One region of the Bradyrhizobium sp. Leo114 genome, then DNA from elsewhere that is predicted to be linked to it. Evidence: riboswitches for the same ligand, from Rfam matches in the RefSeq annotation. Region 1 holds a riboswitch; each other region holds the start of a gene.
What was found. A riboswitch is a leader RNA that binds a small molecule or an ion and turns the genes downstream of it on or off. The one in region 1 is predicted to bind cobalamin.
Positions count from the first base shown of each region.

Region 1 (4,255 bases):
ATGCCGATCGACAGCCCCGTGCCGCTCCTGATCGACTGCAATCCGCGTTTGGTCGAGCCGCTCAATGCCTTCCGCGCCGGCACCGATCTGGTCGATCTCCTGCTGCGCGTATCGCTCGGCGAGACGCCACAACCCTTGCCTGAGAGTCGCGCCGGCGTGCGGACGCATTTGGCGATGCAGGCGCTGCTCGGCCACGCCTCCCGCGGCGGCACCAGGCGCGACATTCTGGTCGAGTGCGGCGATCTCTTGAAGACCTCGGGGCCCTACAACGCCAGCACCGAGGAGCTGACGCCGGTGCGGCTCGACTGGCTCAGCGCCGTGCCGCTGACGATGACGGTCGGCCTCACTCTGGTCTCGCCGAAACTGGCAAAGACGGTCGCCCGCGGCGGCTTCGGCGCGCATCTGCTCGATGTGAAGAGCATCCGCAAGATCGAGCGCGACGATTTCGCGGGACTGCATCAACCTGCAAATCTCGCGTCTCACAACGGTTCGTCGTCGGGGCCGTAGCGATCGCGCTTCGGTGTGGCGATGTCGCCGTCTTCGTAGTCGTCGTCCTCCTCGTGACGCGCAGGTGGAGGCGGCGGCCTTGGCTTGCCGCCTTCCTGCTTCGGAGGTTGGCTTCTCTTCCCGATCCCGCCCATGTCGATCTCCCGCCATCACGACATAATGGCTGATTCGGGCGGAACAAGCCGGTCCGCGCGTGGCTCGCGGACCGGCCGATCGCTTCAGAACGTGGCGCCGGCCTTCACCAGGAAAGTCCGACCCGGCAGCGGATAGGCGCTGAAGCGGCCGGGCGTGAAGTTCGAGGCAATGGCGTAGTCGTAATAGAGCGCATTCAGGACGTTGTTGACGCTGACCGACCAGAAGAAATGCTCATAGGCGCCGCTGAGCTTGAGGTCGATCGTCGCATCGCCCGGAATGCGCGTTTGCGTATTGGCCTGATCATTGTCCATGACGCGCGAGCTCCAGGCGCGCAGCGTGGCATCGAACACGAGATAGTTGTCCCAGACATTCCAGGTCACGCCGAGATTGCCGGTGTAGCGCGACACCAGCGGCACGTCGTTGCCGGCGAACTGTCCCTCGCGGAACACCGCGCGCGTGTAAGCCATGCCGCCGCGCAGCGACACGGTATCGCTGACGCGCAGCGAGGCCTGCGTCTCGGAGCCATAACGCCGGGTCGGATCGAGGTTGATGTTGTAGAACAGCACCGGATTGAAATGGATCTCGTTCTCGAGGTCCATGTTGTAGATGCTGGTTTGCACCTGGAAGCGGCCCGTCTTGACGCGGAAGCCGGCTTCGACGTCGTGCGAGGTCTGCGTCTTCAACTGGAAATTCTGCGGCAACGGGTTGAAGTCCGCATCGAACGCGGGTCCGGTGGACGTGCGCTCGTCGACATCGGGCGTGCGAAACGCGTGCGCGGCGCGGGCGAACACCGAGAACATTTCGGTGAAGCGATGCTCGACGCCGACATGCAGCGCGTAATTGGTCTCGCTCTGGTCGAGCGGCGTCGCCTGCGCGTCGAAGGCGAACGGCGCGTTCGGATCGTAGCGGTCGCGCGCGCTGAGCCAGGTGTTCTGCACCCGCGCGCCATAGGAGAAATCGGTGGTGGGCAAGAGGCCAACCGTGTGCTGCCAATAGCCGGCGAGCGACTGCTGCGACAGGTCGTAGGTATGGATCGGTGGCACGCCCCGGAACGCGCCGCGCTGCTGGTGGAACGTTGCATCGTAATAGTCGATGCCGGTCAGGATCGACGAGGGAATCCCGAAGATCGAATTGCTGATGCTCAGCCGCGGCGTGATCGACCAGGTCTGCAACGCGGCGTCATTGTAGGTGGATGCCGCGCTGATGAATGGCGAGGTGCCGAAGAACGCGCCTTGCGTGTCCTTCTGGCGGTAGCCGCCATCGACGATCAGGTCGACACCGTTCAGGAGCGTCTTGGTGAAGCCCGTCGTCGCGCTCGCGCCCTGCTGGTTGCCATAGTCGAACGGCGTGGCGGCGCCCTTGCGATCGGTGACGAGCTGATTGACGCCGATCGAAGGATCGACCAGCCTGCCGCCGGGAAAGCCCAGCTTCTGGTCGTCGCCGGTCACCGTCAGGAAGGCTTTCAGGTCCGGCGTCGTGTAGTTGAGATTGCCGACGCCGTTGCGCTGGTCGAGCGCATTGTTCACGCGGTAGCCGTCGGACTTGATGCCGTTGCCGTAGAACGACGCCGACCATGGTCCCGAATTCATCGCGATCGAGATCGCGGCCATGCGCTGGTTGAAGGAGCCATAGCCGGCTTCGCCGCGGATCGAGACCGGCGGGCCGCCGACACCGGTCTTGGTGACGATGTTGATCACGCCGCCTATCGCATTGTCGCCGTAGAGCACGGCGCCGCTGTTGCCGCGGGTGATCTCGACGCGCTCGATCGAATCGAGTGGGATGGTCGACAGATCCACCTGCGCCATGTCGATGTCGTTGAGCCGTCGCCCGTTGAGCAGGAACAGCGTGTTGGCGGTGGCGAACGCGCCGAAGCCGCGCAGGTCGACCGAGGTCTTGGCGCCGTTCACGCCGCCATAGAGCGATTGAAGCTGCACGCCGGGGGCCTGCGCGATGATCTCGGCCAGAACCTGGGTCGGCGAATGCGCGATGTCGTCGGCGGTGATCACGGTCGAGGACGTCCCGACAATGCCGGCAAATTGCGGGCCGCCGCCACCGCCACCGGATGAAGCTCCGCCAGCGGCGGCGCCGCCAGCGCCCGCGCCGCCGGCCGGCTGCGCGTTGGTCGGCACCTGGCCCGGCGCGGGACGCCGGGGACCTGGAGTGCCGTCGGAAGCGGGCTTGGCACGGGTGCGGTTGTGGTCGCCGGGCGCCCTGACCTCGACCGGCGGCAATTGCTCGGAGGGCGCTTCCTGCGCCTGCGCGGCGGAAACATACAAAGCGGGCGCCAGCATGCTCGACGCGAGCAGCAGCGCGCGGCGTTGCTTGGTGGCTGTGGTAGCAGAGAACATCGGCGAGACCTCGGTATGACGTCAGTGGCACGTCACAGCGAACCAAGGCTCACCATCGCGTTTCGCGCTTCAGGTGAAGCAAATGCCTGTACTCCCCGACCGACATCGTCGCGTGTGACCACGTATGACGGCAGGTCTCCTGGCTCGCGGGTCGTTACCCTTCGTCGCCTTCCCAGGACCGAGACTCCCAGTGGCATATGACGAAGGATTCACCGCATACAGTTGCGGGGGCAGCCGCGGCTTTACGGGAAGTTTCCCGGTACCGCATTCCCTTTTGATCCCGATAGGAACCGTCGGGGCCATCTAGGATTTCGGCGGCACGTGAGTCAATCCCGGCGAAACTGCGGCTCCCTGGCTCCCATACGTTTTTTTGTTCCGGTGTCGCTTGTCTGCCACCGAATTCGCTGCAAGAAGCAGGGCGCGATGAGTGCACAGGATTTCACGATAGCGGCGGGTCTGGCCGCGCGGCGGCGGTTGGGGGCGACCGTTGCAATGATTGCGTTGGTTGCCTTGCTGATGCTGATCTCGCTCGGCACCGGCCCGGTGCGGCTGTCGCCGCTGACGGTGATCGAGGCGCTGTTCGGTGGCGGCAGCGATGTCACGCAGGTGATCGTGCGCGAGATTCGCCTGCCGCGCACCATCCTGGCGTTTGCGATCGGCGCCATCCTCGGTCTGTCAGGCGCGGCGCTGCAAGGCCTGTTGCGCAATCCCTTAGCCTCGCCCTCGCTGTTCGGCGCGCCGCAATCGGCGGCGTTCGGTGCGGTGCTGGTGATCGCGCTGGGGTTGGCTGACGTCCGCTCCTATGCGCTGCCGGTCGCCGCCATCATCGCCGCATTCGGCTCGGTCTTCGTGCTGCTCGCGATCGCAGGCCGCAATGCGGGCCTCTTGATCCTGATCCTCGCCGGGCTTGCGATCTCGAGCCTTGCGGGCGCTGCGACGGCGCTGGTGATGAACCTCGCGAGCAATCCGTTCCTGGCGCTCGAGATCGCGTTCTGGCTGCTCGGCTCGCTGGAGGACCGCAGCTTCCAGCATGTCGCGCTGGCGCTGCCGTTCATCGTCGCCGGCGCGGCCATCCTGCTGTCGCAAGCCAGCGCCTTCCGCGCGCTCACGCTCGGCGAAGAGACCGCGCAAAGCCTCGGCGTCGATGTCGGCCGCCTGCGCCTGTTCGTGATCGCAGGCGTTGCGCTCGGCGTCGGTGGCGCGGTGGCGGTCACCGGCACCATCGGCTTCATCGGCCTGGTCGCGCCGCATCTGATGCGGCCCGT
Region 1 covers NZ_JBUYEN020000020.1:155,368-159,622, forward strand. Annotated here, with positions in the region: gene ACZIRK_RS24440 (ATP-grasp domain-containing protein) at 1-507, shown strand, start outside; gene ACZIRK_RS24445 (hypothetical protein) at 480-641, opposite strand; gene ACZIRK_RS24450 (TonB-dependent receptor) at 726-2,990, opposite strand; cobalamin riboswitch at 3,103-3,300, opposite strand; gene ACZIRK_RS24455 (FecCD family ABC transporter permease) at 3,483-4,255, shown strand, end outside.

Region 2 (4,255 bases), on a different contig from region 1:
TTGTTCAGGTCGAAGCGGCCGAGTTCGGGATCGAGCAATTCGGCCCTGATGCCGGTCTTGATACAGGCCGGAAAATATTCGCCATAGCGCACCGCCATGTCCGCCTGCGACGCTGTCGTTGGCGCGCCCTGCACGAAGGACAGCACTTCAGTGCGGAGCTTGTCGAGCAAGAGGCGCGCGCTGACATAGGCGTAGTTCGGCTCCTGCTCGACCAGCGTACGCGCTGCCATCACGCTGGCGAGCGCGAGTTCCTCCTGGCTGATGCCGTCATAGAGATTGCGCTGGATTTCCGCGACGACAGGCGCAGCGTCGACACCGTCGAGCCCGGCGCAGGCCTCGCCGACGATCATCGCCAGCCGCGCATGGTCGAGCGGCACCTTGCTGCCGTCCGCGAGCGTGACGTGGACGATTGGCCCGCTCGATGCCGTTGCGGATTTAGTTGCCTGCTGTTCGGCGCGCTGCCGCGCCCGCTCCTCGCGATAGAGCACATAGGCGCGCGCCACCTTGTGATGGCCGCTGCGCATCAATGCCAGTTCAACCTGGTCCTGGATGTCCTCGATATGAAAGGTGCGGCCTTCGCTCATCCGGCGCGACAGCGCGCCGACGACTTCGGCGGTCAATTCCTCGACCGCTTCGTGCACGCGGCGCGACGCAGCCGCCGTATTCCCCTCGACCGCAAGGAAGGCCTTGGTCATCGCCACCGAGATCTTCCCGGCATCGAATTGCGACACCGTGCCATTGCGGCGGATCACCTGCATCGGCAGCCGTGCTTCCGGCGCCGCGATTGATTCGGGGCGCAGGTGGATGAGAGGTGACGCGGTGGTTTCGCGATCGAGAGAGAGTGACATCTTGCAGACCCCGTGATGTTGCTGGGGCCGGATGCCAGAGGCGACGCTGCGTGATGATGCCGGCGGCGTACCGGCATGAGCCTGCAAGCGGCCGCCGGGACACCCCGCCCGTGGACGTTATTTGCTGTCACGGCAGGTCTCCTGGCTCGCAGGTCGGCGTCACTCCCCGTCTTCCCAATGCGATGCCGCATCAGTGACGTCTAAAATCGGGAGCAACTCACTGCTTACAGTTGCGGGGGCAGCGCTGGATTCTCGCGAGAAACGCGCGATCACCAGCTTCCCTCTTAGCCACCATTCCTTGCGTCATGATGGACCGTGACAGCTACATCTGGTGCGATTTGGAGAATGCTGTCAATGGCACGTATGGGCGAAGCGCAAAAATTCCGGTCCATGCCGTTGGCGCTGTGAACAACCGGCTCCACGCGCACGTGATGTCAGCCGAGTTGACGTTCGCGCGATCTTGCCGGTAAGTGAACGCGTCGTGGTTCTTCGGAGAGATCTTTTCCGGAGCTAAGAGGGAAGCCGGTGTAAAGCCGGAGCTGCCCCCGCAACTGTAAGCGGCGAGCCGCGGTCCACAATTGCCACTGAAGCCTGCAAAGCTTCGGGAAGGCCGGACCACAGCAACGACCCGCGAGCCAGGAGACCTGCCTCGACAACATACACGTCCTCGGGCGGGGTGTCCCGGTGGTGCGGTTGCGATTCCGTGCGCACCTCGCGCAGGGAATCCAGACGTGTCACTACGGCCTTTGCCCCCAACTCATGGGGTTAAGCCAATGTCTTCCACTTCACTTGTTGTTGCGTCCCTCGGCACGCCGCGGATCGGTCCGCGGCGTGAACTGAAATTCGCGCTGGAACGCTTCTGGTCCGGCGCATCAGACGAAAAGACGCTGATCGAAACCGGCGTCGGGCTGCGCGCGGCCAATTGGGCGCGGCAAAAGAAACTCGGTATCACCGTGATCCCGTCGAACGATTTCTCGTTCTACGATCAGGTGCTCGACACCTGCGCAATGGTCGGCGCTATCCCAGAAAGCTATGGCTGGACCGGCGGCGCGGTGCCGCTTGCGACCTACTTCGCGATGGCGCGTGGCGCCAAGGCCGACGCGCATGACGAGGCCTGCGGACATGCCCATCACGCACATGGCGTGGCGGCGCTCGAAATGACGAAATGGTTCGACACCAACTATCACTACATGGTGCCGGAGCTTCGCAAGAACCAGTATTTTGCACTCTCATCACGCAAGCCGATCGAAGAGTATGAGGAGGCGAAGGCGCTGGGTTATCAGACCCGCCCCGTGCTGGTCGGCCCAGTCACGTTCCTGAAACTGGCCAAGTCCAAGGAACCGCATTTCGCCACGCTGTCGCTGCTCGACAGGCTCCTGCCGGTCTATATCGAACTATTGCGCGAACTCGCTGCCCGCGGTGCGGAATGGGTACAGATCGACGAGCCCTGTCTCGTGCTTGATCTGGACGCCGCCGCTCAGCAAGCCCTACGGCGCGCCTATTCCGAAATCGCCAAAGCGGTGCCGGACATCAGGATCATGCTGGCGACCTATTTCGGCGGGCTCGGCGGCAATCGTGCGGTCGCGTTTGATCTTCCGGTCGCCGGCCTGCATCTCGATCTCGTGCGCGCGCCCCAGCAGCTCGGCGATCTCATCGACGTTCCGAAAGAACGGGTGCTGTCGCTCGGCGTGATCGACGGCCGCAACGTCTGGCGCGCAGATCTGAGCCGGATCCTCGATCAGCTTGGGCCCGTCGTCGCAAAGCTCGGCAAGGAGCGCATTCAGATCGCGCCATCCTGCTCGCTGCTTCATGTACCCATCGATCTCGCCCTGGAAACCAAGCTCGATCCCGAGGTGAAGACCTGGCTTTCATTCTCGGTGCAGAAGCTCGAAGAGCTTGCCGCGCTGGGCGCGGCGCTTGGAAGTGGCCGGGCCCCTGCGTCCGAAGCGATCCGAGCGTCCGATGCCGCCGCGGCCGCGCGCAAGACCTCACCGCGGATTCACGATGCCAAGGTTGCCCAGCGTCTCGCCGCCATCGATGGCGGCATGCGCCATCGTGCCAGCCGGTTCGCCGAGCGTGCCGAGGTGCAGCGCGAGCGGTTCAATCTGCCACGCTTCCCGACCACGACCATCGGCTCCTTCCCGCAGACAACCGATGTCAGAAACGCACGCGCCGCACATGCCAATGGTGCACTCAGCGATACCGCATACAAGACCTATCTGCAGCATCAGACTGCGCGCGCCATCCGTTGGCAGGAGAATATCGGGCTCGACGTCCTGGTCCATGGCGAGTTCGAGCGCAACGACATGGTGCAGTATTTTGGCGAGCAGCTTTCCGGCTTCGCCTTCACCGAGCTCGGCTGGGTGCAGTCCTATGGCTCGCGCTGCGTCCGGCCGCCGATCCTCTACGGCGACGTCTCACGACCACAGGCGATGACGGTCGAATGGTGGCAATTCGCGCAGTCACTGACGGCAAAGCCGGTGAAGGCGATGTTGACCGGCCCCGTGACCATCCTGAACTGGTCGTTCGTCCGCGACGACCTGCCGCGCAGCGACGTGTGCCGACAGATCGCGCTCGCGATCCGCGACGAGGTGCGCGATCTGCAGGCGGCCGGTGCAGGCATGATCCAGATCGACGAAGCGGCACTGCGGGAAGGCCTGCCGCTGCGCGGGTCGGAATGGAAGACCTATCTCGATTGGGCGGTCGATAGTTTCCGCATCTGTTCCTCCGGCGTGCAGGACGAGACCCAGATCCACACCCACATGTGCTACTCCGAGTTCAACGACATCATCGACGCCATCGCGGAGATGGACGCCGATGTCATTTCGATCGAGACCTCGCGCTCGAAAATGGAATTGCTCGACGCCTTCCGGAACTACCGCTACCCGAACGAAATCGGTCCCGGCGTCTACGATATCCATTCACCGCGCGTGCCTGACATTGGCGAGATCACCGACCTCCTCAAGCTCGCAAGAGAGCGGCTCTCCGACACGCAGCTCTGGATCAATCCCGACTGCGGCTTGAAGACCCGCAAGTGGGAAGAGGTGCGCCCGGCGCTCGCCAACATGGTCGCCGCCGCCCGCGAATTGCGGTCGCTTGGCTAGACAGCGCCGCCCCGTCTCTTATCCTGCGGCGGCTCGAAGAGGAGAACGCCATGCGCTTCTGGATTCAATGCACAAGGTTCGAGACGGAGCAGCCCATTCACATCAATATCGCGCTCGTCGGCAGCATGTGGCGCGACGGCGAGCGCACCGTACTCGCCTTCGTCGGTGGCGATGGCGAGAGGATTGAGGTCGTCGAGACACCGGAGCAGATGTTGGACCGGCATCTCGGCACGCAGGACCGCATGACGATATGCAGGCGGTTGCAACATCATTGCGAAGAAGGACCCATAACCACAGGCGTTT
Region 2 covers NZ_JBUYEN020000005.1:248,546-252,800, reverse strand. Annotated here, with positions in the region: gene ACZIRK_RS08755 (ribonucleoside-diphosphate reductase subunit alpha) at 1-848, opposite strand, end outside; cobalamin riboswitch at 963-1,181, opposite strand; cobalamin riboswitch at 1,314-1,514, shown strand; gene metE (5-methyltetrahydropteroyltriglutamate--homocysteine S-methyltransferase) at 1,622-3,952, shown strand; gene ACZIRK_RS08745 (hypothetical protein) at 4,003-4,255, shown strand, end outside.
Region 2: linked by a shared signal. The riboswitch ahead of metE (5-methyltetrahydropteroyltriglutamate--homocysteine S-methyltransferase) and the one ahead of ACZIRK_RS24450 (TonB-dependent receptor) in region 1 are both predicted to bind cobalamin.

Region 3 (4,255 bases), on a different contig from region 1:
GTCAAATAGCGCACCCCGCGCGCGCATCATCACATCCGCTTCACCAGTGGGCACTGAACCCGGCGTAAGCCGCAGGTCCGGTCGTGCCATAGTTGTACACTTCCTGATAGTGCTCATTGAAAATGTTCTCGCCGCGCAAGTACACCTTCCAGGTCTCATCGATCTTGTATTCGGTGTAGAGGTCGACGCGGACGTAAGGGGCGAGTGGTAGCGTCTCGTTTGAACCGCTGTAGCGCGTGGATACCGCGAGCACGCGTGGCTCGATCAGCCAGCCCTCGATCGGTGTGATCGGGAACGAGAATCTCGCCAGGTTTTCCGGCCGGCGCGCCAGCGTCAGGCCGGTCGAGAGATCCTTAGCCTGCAGATAGGTATAGGCGGCGTTGAATTTCAGGTAGCCCGGCAGGATATCGACGTTGACCCCTAGTTCCAGTCCGTCGGTTTCGGCACGCGAGACGTTGACGTAGTGCCCGAGCGGGTGCGCCGGATCGGTCACAAAGTCGATCAGGTTGCTGAACCTGTTGCCGAAGCCTGTCAGCGAAACCACAACGCGGCCTCCGAACAGGCTTTGGTCGATGCCGGCATCGTAGCCGAAGCTCTCCTCGGGACTGAGCGCGGAATTGCCATAGGTCGGCGCATAGAGCTGATAGAGCGTCGGGGCCTTGGCGCCTGTCCCGGCGCTCGCATGCAGCTTGGTGCCGGTCTCGGCGATCGTGTAAGCCGCGGTGGTTCGCCATGTCTCGAACCGTGCCACATCGACGACGTCGTCAACCCGGCCGCCCATCGTGATGTTGAGCCGCTCGCCGATCGGCAGTTGCCAGAGCGCAAACACTGAATTGGTGTCTTGCGTGCCTGCGAGCTGTGGCGTCGACGCTCCAGGAATCGGCAATAGGTTGGTGGTGGAGGTGCTCGCCGTTTCATGCTGCACACGGGATCCGACGATGAGCGATCCCAGCGGGCCGACCTTCAGGTTGCCCTGATATTCCAGGCCCGTGCTGTCGCCGACGAAATTGGAGAGGATGGATGTCGTGTTCTGCGGCAGCTTGTTGATCTTGTAGGTGACGTCGTCGAACGAGCGGTCGATATGCGTCTCAAATGCGCTCACGCTATGGGTGAGAATGCCGCCGAACGTGTCGAACGACGCACGTCCCCAGACCTGTTCGAGCAGGCGCGTCGCGCTCGACGGCGTGTCCGGGAACGTTCCGGAGGCCTGATCATAGGCGGACCGCGTGAATGAGGCCAGCATGCCCGTCTCCAGGCGTACGCCTTCGCCGGAATCGTAGCCGACGCGTGCCGAACCGCCGACGCGGTCGAAGCCATCGCGCTCGAGCGGGCCATACTTGGCTTCGAGCGCGGGGATGCGATAGCCGTAGCGTGAAAAGCCGTTGCTGTGCTGCCCGCTTCCCGTGAACGCGTAGGACCACGGCCCAGAGGTTCCGGTCAGCGCTGCGCTGGTGCTCGCCGTGCCGTAGCTTCCGCCCTCGGTGCTGACGTCGAGTTGTGCCGGACCGGTGCCCTTCTTGGTGATGATGTTGACGACGCCGCCGATCGCGTCAGATCCGTAGAGCGCGCTCTGCGGTCCTTTCAGCACCTCGATCCGCTGGATCGCGCCCGGGGCGAACATCGCGAAATCGAAGTCGCCGCTGGCGGCGGTCGGATCGTTGACCCTGATGCCATCGATCATGACCAGCGCCTGGCCGGTATTGGCGCCGCGCAAGCGCACATTGGTCGTCGCGCCTGGTCCGCCGCTTTCGGTGATATCGAGTCCCGGCACGGTCCGCAGCGCATCGACGAGCGAGGTCGGATTGCTGGTCGCGAGCATTTCGTGCGTGACCACGCTGACCGAGCTTCCGGTCCGGCTCGCCGGCTCCAGTGTACGGTCGGGAGTCACGACCACTTCGGGAGTCGCGGCCGGCGCCTCGTTACCGGGCGCCGGGCGCGCAGGATGGGTCGTTGAAGACCTTTGCCTATTCCTCGGGGCCGGCTTGGACCGGACCTCCGGATTGATGACAACAGCAGGAAGCTGTTCGGGACCCGATTGGGCCATGGCGCCAGTGTGACCGCACGCAGCAACGGCCGCACACCCGGCAAGAAAACGCCGCAAGTTCATTAATGCCCTTCCGCCGACCCACCGTCGAACGAGTTGATACCCGTCAACGGCCGGTCTCCTGGCTTGCGGTCGTCTCGCGATCCGCCTTCCCAAACCTGCTTGGCAGGCCCAGTGGCATCCGGATCGCAAATAGTCCGCTTACAGTTGCGGGGGCAGCCGCGGCATTGGGGAAGATTCCCGCACCGCGTTCCCGTTTCACCCTACAAAGGGCACCGATGACGCGTGCAAAGAAGCACAAGGCGGAGCAAAACTCAAATCGATAACGATCAGAACCCAACAGCATTTTTGCGGATCGCTGATAGCGGCGACCTGAATGACGAACACAGAAAGTTGCTGACAGGCGAAGGGACGGCAGATGGCAAATCCTACAGCCTTATGCGAGCATCACATGCCACCCACACGCGTCGCTAAACTTGGATGATACCGTTCATGTGAGCATCGACAGATTCAACGGAGGAACAGGAAATGTCGGTCCCATGCAAACTCGAACGCAGCCTCCTCAGTCACGACGAATACGAGACGATCCGCCTCACGCATCATCCCGCCATCTATGACGTCGAGCCGGCTGATCTTGCGGACATGCGATCCCGCTTGCGCAAGATGCGCGACAAGGAGCGAACGCTCGGCCGACAAAAGCGGCGAGAGACGCGCGGGAAAGGCCAGCCTCGCGGCGCGAACTTCCCCGGAACTGCCGATCGTCCATCACAACGCAAGCAGGTCTTTGCCGCGGCACTGAAGCGGGTGAACAGCGAGCTCAGGCGTCTTCACAATTTGGCAGCTCGCACCGCCAATGTCGAAGCGGCTCGAAAGGCTCTCGCGCTGCGTCGGGCCGCGGACTTCATTCCCTATCCCTCCGCCGGATCGACCGCCAACGAAGGCATGGTGCCGCGCTTGAGCACGCGCCGAAAAAAGATCGTCACGGGCGCGCGAATCGGACGGGTGTCGCAGGCGACGAAAGTCGCCCAGGCAATCCGCGATGCACGAGGGGCGTGAATCTGCGCTGATCGAGTTGGTGACAGCTTCGCTGCCATCGAGATCTTTGAAAAGCATGGGACTCCACCCATCCTACGGAAGGTCTGGACCCGTAATGCCTGTTCTCGACACCCGCGTCGTGGCTTCAGAATTCGGTGGCGCGATCGTGATCGGCGCGCTCTAGGGAATCTTGTCAAGCTCGCCCCCGGGGAATCATGTATTTTCAGGCGCGTCCTCCTTCGGCACTATGGAGATATCCTCAATGAGCGAGGTGATCTCATGCGCTACCTGATGGCACTCTTATCTGCGGCCGGCTTGATCTGGATTGCCGAAGCTGGTCCCGCTACGGCACGGGACTATCCCTATTGCCTGCAATCTCGAACCACTGGGATTCCGGGAGATTGCTCCTTCCGCACGCGGGCGGCATGTATGGCCGCGGCGTCGGGGCGAGGGGCCATATGCGCCGTCAATCCGCGCGTGGCATTCGGGCGATATCACCGGCGGGGCCGTGTGAACTCCAGCCAATGATCCAATACTCGCTGCGTAACCCGGCGCGACGACTGCCGCTCGAATTGTCTGCGCCTCAGGGCGCAACCAGCTTCTTGCGAATCGCATAGCGAACCAGCTCGGCTGTGGATGACATGCCAAGCTTGCGCATGGCGGACGCCCGATGGGTTTCGACAGTCTTCACGCTAAGCTTCAAGATGGAACTGATGGCCTTGTTGGTATGCCCCTCTGCAATCAACTGCACGACGTTCTGCTCCCGCGATGTGAGGAGCGCACTGGACTTGTTCTGTTTGTTGAGCTGGTAGTCGGTCAGCAATTTCTCCAACACGACGCTGGTAAAGTAAGGTCGGCCGTCGAGCAGAGCTTCGATTGCTGAAATGAGATGCTTCCTGGCGTCCGATTTGAGCAGGAAGCCACGTACCCCGGTCAGAAGAGCCTCGGTCAAAATCTCCTCACTTTCATGCATGGTGAGGATCAACACTTCCGAACGCAGACGAAGCGTCTTGATGCGGCGGCTGACTTCCAGTCCGTTTACGAGGGGCATGGAATAGTCGGCGATGATGACGTCCGGTCTCGTTTCCAACGCCAATGCGATCGCCTGCTCACCGTCGGGAGCTTCTGCAGTTACAATCCAATTGGAGCGCGTTTCAACGATCGCGCGAAGCCCGG
Region 3 covers NZ_JBUYEN020000019.1:61,481-65,735, reverse strand. Annotated here, with positions in the region: gene cobD (threonine-phosphate decarboxylase CobD) at 1-9, shown strand, start outside; gene ACZIRK_RS23250 (TonB-dependent receptor plug domain-containing protein) at 41-1,888, opposite strand; cobalamin riboswitch at 2,139-2,339, opposite strand; gene ACZIRK_RS23245 (hypothetical protein) at 2,573-3,100, shown strand; gene ACZIRK_RS23240 (DUF3551 domain-containing protein) at 3,359-3,607, shown strand; gene ACZIRK_RS23235 (response regulator transcription factor) at 3,663-4,255, opposite strand, start outside.
Region 3: linked by a shared signal. The riboswitch ahead of ACZIRK_RS23250 (TonB-dependent receptor plug domain-containing protein) and the one ahead of ACZIRK_RS24450 (TonB-dependent receptor) in region 1 are both predicted to bind cobalamin.